DNA from 2 places in the Paenibacillus sp. FSL P4-0184 genome. Region 1 is predicted to be linked to the other one. Evidence: riboswitches for the same ligand, from Rfam matches in the RefSeq annotation. Region 1 holds a riboswitch; the other holds the start of a gene.

Evidence for each region. Region 1 has a riboswitch for cyclic di-GMP ahead of MKY52_RS06730 (choice-of-anchor A family protein). Riboswitches for the same ligand answer to the same signal wherever they lie in the genome.
Region 2: another riboswitch for cyclic di-GMP. It lies ahead of MKY52_RS07295 (anti-repressor SinI family protein); the one in region 1 lies ahead of MKY52_RS06730 (choice-of-anchor A family protein).

What each region holds. Positions count from the first base shown of each region.
Region 1 is NZ_JBBORN010000001.1:1,571,342-1,574,757, reverse strand. It holds gene MKY52_RS06740 (winged helix-turn-helix transcriptional regulator) at 1-267, opposite strand, end outside; gene MKY52_RS06735 (hypothetical protein) at 653-1,045, opposite strand; cyclic di-GMP riboswitch class I at 1,537-1,627, shown strand; gene MKY52_RS06730 (choice-of-anchor A family protein) at 1,738-2,826, shown strand; gene MKY52_RS06725 (hypothetical protein) at 2,819-3,025, shown strand; gene MKY52_RS06720 (hypothetical protein) at 3,056-3,244, shown strand; gene MKY52_RS06715 (LPXTG cell wall anchor domain-containing protein) at 3,241-3,416, shown strand, end outside.
Region 2 is NZ_JBBORN010000001.1:1,701,914-1,705,329, reverse strand. It holds gene MKY52_RS07300 (2-oxoglutarate dehydrogenase E1 component) at 1-896, opposite strand, end outside; cyclic di-GMP riboswitch class I at 1,367-1,451, shown strand; gene MKY52_RS07295 (anti-repressor SinI family protein) at 1,478-1,633, shown strand; gene MKY52_RS07290 (helix-turn-helix domain-containing protein) at 1,835-2,164, opposite strand; gene MKY52_RS07285 (TasA family protein) at 2,324-2,926, opposite strand; gene sipW (signal peptidase I SipW) at 3,017-3,416, opposite strand, start outside.

The DNA.
Region 1 (3,416 bases):
CAAGGAATACTCAACTTTAGGGGGAATCTGGGGGAATTCCTCGCGCCTGACGAGACAGTCGGCTTCCAGTTCTTTCAACATAACGCTTAACGTCTTAAAAGGTATTGTACCGATACCCCGTTGCAGTTCATTGAACCGCACGATCTTGTTTTCAGAGAGATAGTAGAGAATAGTCATTTTATATTTACCACTAATGATAGACAAGGTGTAGCCAAAGCTAGTGTCCTTCTGTTGAATGCCAGGTGGTATACAGATTTCATCACTCATGGGCTATTACCCTCCTTCAGAAAATATTCAACGAAAAGGCAAACGCCTGTTGTCGCTCCGTACTCAAGTCCCGACTTTATTATGTTTTCAACCTGCTATCAAGTCATCCTGCGAGCAACGAACTCACTATATCATTTTGAAACAATTAGTTCAAAGCACTCGTGGCTAACTATCAAGCGGATAGCCTAAGCTACGAATTGAAGTTTTTTAATGTAATTTTCATGTGAGCATCATCTTATTTTCAGGTTCAAGGTATATATTGAAGACACCAAACACCCCCCAGTGTTTTGTGGTATAAATCTCTCAGGTCTTGCCAACTCCCATGGTAAGGCCTATTTTTTTTGTTCGCTAATTAAATGGGGGAGGGGGCAGCTTCTTCGCTACTTCACTTAATCTGATACTGCTCTTCATAGCTCTTAAAAGATGAAATATCCAGACCGAGATATCTGCGCATATGAATGGCAGCTTGGGCAGCGACAATGTCGTTTAACAGCAGCATTCGTTCATGGTATCCACGACATATAAATTTGGCTTCTATCCCCGTGTTAAGTCTGTTCTGCTCATAAACCTTGATTCCCCGTTTTCTCATCTCTGAACGAACATCTCTTAGATCTGTTGTAGCAACTGCTGCGGCTGTTTCAAGAACCTCCAGATAGGGGGTGGGTGTTCGTAAATGTGCAGATAGAATGGCGGAGTCCCGTTCGAAAGCTGATAAAATCATCGGAAGCAATAAATAAGATTTCACCAGCATGTTGTCCCTGCTTTCAGCTCTATTCATGAATCTCATCACCTCTAATGGGAACGTATATTCGTATTCTACCCCGATATTCCAAAAATAATCAATGGTATTTCTAAACAGCTAGTCCAATGTGATTGAATTCACAACTAAATTAGAAAGAATAAAATATATTAAAATTGTAATAATAAAAAATAATGCTTCAGACTTATATAAAGGGAGAATTAGGATGAATGAGGAAGGAAGTCTCCGCCGTGGAATGGTATTTGGTTTGATTCTAAGTATTCCATTATGGATATCGATATTAGGTTGGATAAAGTTACTTTAAAATTAAAGGAAAACCTTTGTGTGAAGCGCCTTTAGGCGCTTTTTTTGTGCTTGCTTACGCGTATGAATATCAGAAGGGATTGATTGACAATTGTGGGGATGGAGCGCTAAACTATTATTAGTTCAAAAGTATTAAAAGTCATAGACGATTATTTAATAGGATGCTTAAAATGCTAGTTCTAATCTGCAAGTCAATACATATATTATCATGATAATAGCAAACCGCCTGAAAGGGTGGGACGCAAAGTCCAGGAGTCTAAAGTGTCTTAAATGCGCTATGACCGTCCGACTGCCATGAGAAGGGAATTCCACTTCTTTTTTGGCGGTCTTTTTTGTTGTTAGGTCCTTTAGAGTTTCTGGTAATTATTCTGATTAAATATAAATCATAGATTTAGGAGGTGTGCTTTTTGAAAAGAAGAATGAAACCGCTGCTAGCACTAGTATTAGCGGGGATTTTGACAGTAGGTAGTGGTCTTTCTGGAGGTCATTTGGTAAAAGCGGCTGGGGAGGTGCTCCCCTATACTCCTACACCTGTGTTAGGTATTGCAGGGAATTTTAATACTTTTATTTTTGGGGATTTCAAACAATCTAATGATCAGGTTCATGGGCGCCTTGCGGCCAAAGGTAACATTACTTTGCAGAATTACGGCGTATCCAAGGATAATCCAGGTGGAGATGTTCTTATTGCTGGTAATGACATCAGTTTTACTAATGGGACTGTTCATGGAGCATCCGTTTATGGTGGTGTTTTTTCCAGCAACGGTGTAGATCTTAAAGAACCAGCGAGAAAAGGGACTCCTATTGATTTTGATGCTGAAGAGCAATTTCTTATTGGACGTTCTAATGAATTCTCTTCACTTGCTACAATAGGAACTTTCAAAAAGGAATATGGGAAAATAACGATTGATGCTCCGGAACCATTTAACGTTCTTAATCTTAGTGCTGCCGATTTCGCTGGTGCTAATGGCTTACAGTTTAATATTGCAAATAGCGCCACAGTTATCATTAACGTTAGCGGAAGTTCAGTTAACATTCCAAGCTTTCAAATCTGGGGAGGGAGCCCTAACAAGGTATTATTTAATTTTTATGAAGCTAGCACTGTTGACATTGGAAGTTTAACAATAGAAGGAACTATCCTAGCTCCGCTTGCAAAAGTAACTTATAATTCCGGTGAACTGCATGGGACGCTGATTGCAAAGGGATTTGCTGGTGGGGTGCAGATGCATTGGTATCCATATGGAGGGGAAGAACCACCTCCAACACCAACGCCGACCGTGACGCCAACACCAACGCCGACCGTGACGCCAACACCAACGCCGACCGTGACGCCAACACCAACGCCGACCGTGACGCCAACACCAACGCCGGCCGTGACGCCAACACCAACGCCGGCCGTGACGCCAACACCAACGCCGGCCGTGACGCCTACGCCGACGTCGACCGTGACACCAACACCGACGCCGACCGTGACACACACACGCCTACGCCGTGCGTGACACCGACACCGAAGCCGACACACACACCAAAACGCACACACCAACACCGACACCGAAGCCGACACACACACCAAAGCCAACACCGACACCGAAGCCGACACACACACCAAAGCCAACACCGACACCGAAGCCAACGCACACACCAAAGCCAACACCGACACCGAAGCCAACGCACACACCAAGGCCAACACACACGTGACGCCAACCAAAACCAACACCAACGCCGATCGTGACGCCAACACCAACGCCGATCGTGACGCCAACACCAACGCCGATCGTGACGCCAACACCAACGCCGATCGTGACGCCAACACCAACGCCGATCGTGACGCCAACACCAACGCCGATCGTGACGCCAACACCAACGCCGATCGTGACGCCAACACCAACGCCGATTGTGACGCCAACACCAACGTGACGCCAACACCAACGCCGATCGTGACGCCAACACCAACGCCGATCGTGACGCCAACACCAACGCCGATCGTGACGCCGACACCGAAGCCAACGCACACACCAAAGCCAACACCGACACCGAAGCCAACGCACACACCAAGGCCAACACACACACCAAAACCAACACCAACGCC
Region 2 (3,416 bases), 130 kb from region 1:
TGGTATTTCACATCACCCGTCCAGCCATAGTTAATGCCTGTAGAGCCTTCGGAAGGGAAAAGCTCCTTGTTCGGAGAATGATGAAACTCTGAAAATATAATGTCATAAGGTTTGCCCAAAATATGTGCAAGAACGTTGAGGCGACCACGATGCGCCATGCCCATCAGAATATGCTCTGCGCCGTCATGCGCAGCAGCGCGTACGATTTCATCCAGCATCGGTACGAGAGCGTCATTGCCTTCCAAGCTGAAACGCTTCTGACCCACAAAGGTTTTGTGAAGGAAGGTTTCGAATTGCTCTACTTGGATCAGGCGGTTTAGCAGCTCTTTACGTTCTGCATTATTTAAAGGCGCTGGTGAGCTTGTGGATTCTGCCTGTCTGTTCAACCATTTCAGTTCTTGTTCTTCATGCACATGCCCGAATTCATAGGCGATTGTCTTGGTGTAAGCCTGACGCATACGCTGAACTGCATCCCATCCGGTATGCACATCATTCGGCGCATTCTCCCAAATGAGCGTGGCAGGTAGTGCGAGCAGATCCTCACGAGTCAGCTCATAGGTTTCGAGTTCAAGATATTTAGCCATGGGATTGTGATCGCGCTCAAGCGGATCAATATCAGCGGCCATATGGCCATATATACGAATATTAGCGATTAGCTTGGAAGCTCTTACTGCCTTTCTAAGCCATTCGGTGTCTCCCGAAATGCGAGGCTGTGGAGCCGGTTCGCTATCCGGTGTTAGGGGTGGGGGACCCGAATTTGTAAAAAGCTCGCGATAATTATTCTCTACGGTGGAAGGATCTTTCACAAACTGTTCATATCTTTCTTGAATGTAGCCTAAATTGGGTCCGTAATACTTACTCCAAATGGATTCGTTATAGGGCTCTTTGGCTGCCATGAATACATCCTCCTTAACGGATGAACTCCATACGTGACATTTTGTGTCAACGCTTACTGGAGCTGTGATGATTGCGGTTTCATTTCTCATCTTATTGTGCTACTTTCCACACGTGTAATCAATTCTTTCTTTCGTCCAATACGTTCGCAAAATGGTATGGGTTAGCTTGTTCTAATGAAAAGAACGCTGTTTCTTCTCATTACCCATTCCTAAGGCCCACTAAAATGATTCTAATATCCTTATTTTTAACTAATAGGGAAGGAAGTATCATTCTATCGGCTTAATTAATTTTATGAATAGGACGAGTATCGTGTTAAAAGGACAAGTTATCGCACAAAAGCGCTTCTATTTTTTGTTTTTTAATGGAAAAACTAATCAGAAATCGACACACTTTTCCACTTTAGTATAGTATAATGTTATTGCAGTTAGCGATTTTCATATATTCAAAGTAGATCCTTTCGTGTAAAGGGTCCAGTAAAAGGTAAACCTGCCGAAAGGCAGGGGCACAAAGTCGCGGGTCTAAGGTAGAAATACTATGACAGCCGGATTGCCTGGGGACTAAAATCTTAGGAGGAGATTTTTTGGACAAGTCCAACCAGGGAAGCAACAGAGAACAGCAGGTCATTGATCTAGACGTAGAGTGGGTCCATTTATTATTAGCAGCTAAGAAGGCTGGCATAAAGGCAGATGAAATTCGTCGCTTCTTTCATGAGAAGACTGTGCAAGCCGTGCAGTGATACATTCAGAGCATTAGATATCAAAAGAGCACAGCGAGTTATCGCTGTGCTCTTTTTCTTTATATAAGAATCTATAAGTTTCAGACTTGGTCCTTATATTCTGCTAGAATTCAAACGCCTTCGCGGTCCATGGTAGGAGGGCGAAGGCGTTTATGTTTAATAGTATGAGTAGAAGAGGATCTTATCAGGTCAGGTGGAATATTAATCCTTCTGATCAAGGCGCCATTTCTGGTAGTCCAGAAACTCCTTGAATTCGCGTTTGCTTATGCCTGAGGCCATAGCTTCCTGCACCAATCGGAACCATTCCGAATCTAAAGGTGACTCCTCAGCATCATTAGGTTCTCCATAGAGCAAAGCGTGGATGGATACCTGAAGCGCATCGGCGATCTTTTCGATAAACTGGATTGAAGGATTGGATTGGATGTTTCTCTCCACATTGCTAAGATACGACTTAGCAACATCCGCTCTGTCCGCAAGCTCAGATAGGGACAATCCCTTTTCTAGGCGGAGATGCTGGATACGTTGGCCCATATTTTGTGGCACTATGCTGACGCCCCTCCGTTATTTTTGTTATTAGTATAGCAAATATCATTAAATTCGACAAAGTTTATTGTAAAGAGAAAAGCAGCATCTACTTATCCGTTTTCCGGAATAAGAATCTGCTGCTCTTCGAATGGAAGACTTATTAGATTAGTAGTCAGTTCCTCTGGCTTGTTTAGCAAAGAAATCCCAAGTCAGTGTCAACACATCTTTTTGGAAAATGTTCTGATCTTTACCGTCATCCACAAATTCGAACTTAACGGTGAAGCTATCAGATGTACCTGCTTTAATACCGGATGCTTCATTGCCTATGAACGGCAATTTTTCTACGAGATCAGGTGTTGAATTTTGCAAATCAGCCAGTGTTGTTTCATAAACTACAATATCCGGAATAATGTTACCGCTCTTGTCCTTATTTTGCAGGAATTTAACTTTAATGAATTTACCTAAATCAACACCATTGTTGTTACCACCCACGTCATTAACGGAGTATTTTGTTTTGAGAACAATAGAGCCGATATCGATGTTACCATCATTATTCAGTTTGAAATCTCTTTTGATAGTATCACCTGGTTTCAATTTATCCAGATTAACGATAACAGATGGGTCAGAGTTCAAATCCAGTGTACCAGCTGCGAATGTAGAGGTACTTGTTGCAGTGTCGCTAAAGTAAGCGAAAGTTCCTCCACCAATCAATGATAAACCCAGTGCTGCTGATGCTACGCCAAGACCCAATGTTTTCTTGATACCCATAATTAAAATTCCTCCTCGGTTTTTGTGGTTTTTTATAAAAGTTATATATTGTAACTTCCGGTTCGTAAGCGGAAGCGGACAATCAACGGATTACTGTATTTCAGTTGGAGGTGGAGAGGTGGGAAGTATAGCAGCATTTTTCTTTTCGAGTGCAGCTACAGCCTTCCATGATGAATACAGGGCATAGAGCAGGAGCATCAAGCCTGGTACAATCATGAGCACAACACTTCCAGCTTTGGAAACTGCGAAATTCATAGCGTAACCTACGTAAGGTACGGTGACCCCGGTATACTCAGCTACAACATTCGTGGAACTGGTAGGGTTCATATCAGGCGCATCATTGTTATCGCCTTTCGTGCGATACATGGCTTCACCAGTAGCGTTGTTCATTGTTGCTTCTACAACACGGTGAGTAATGAGCAGGTTTTCTTCATTTCTAAAGGTGATCACATCGCCTTTTTTGAAGCGATTCATATCTCCTCCGGGTTTT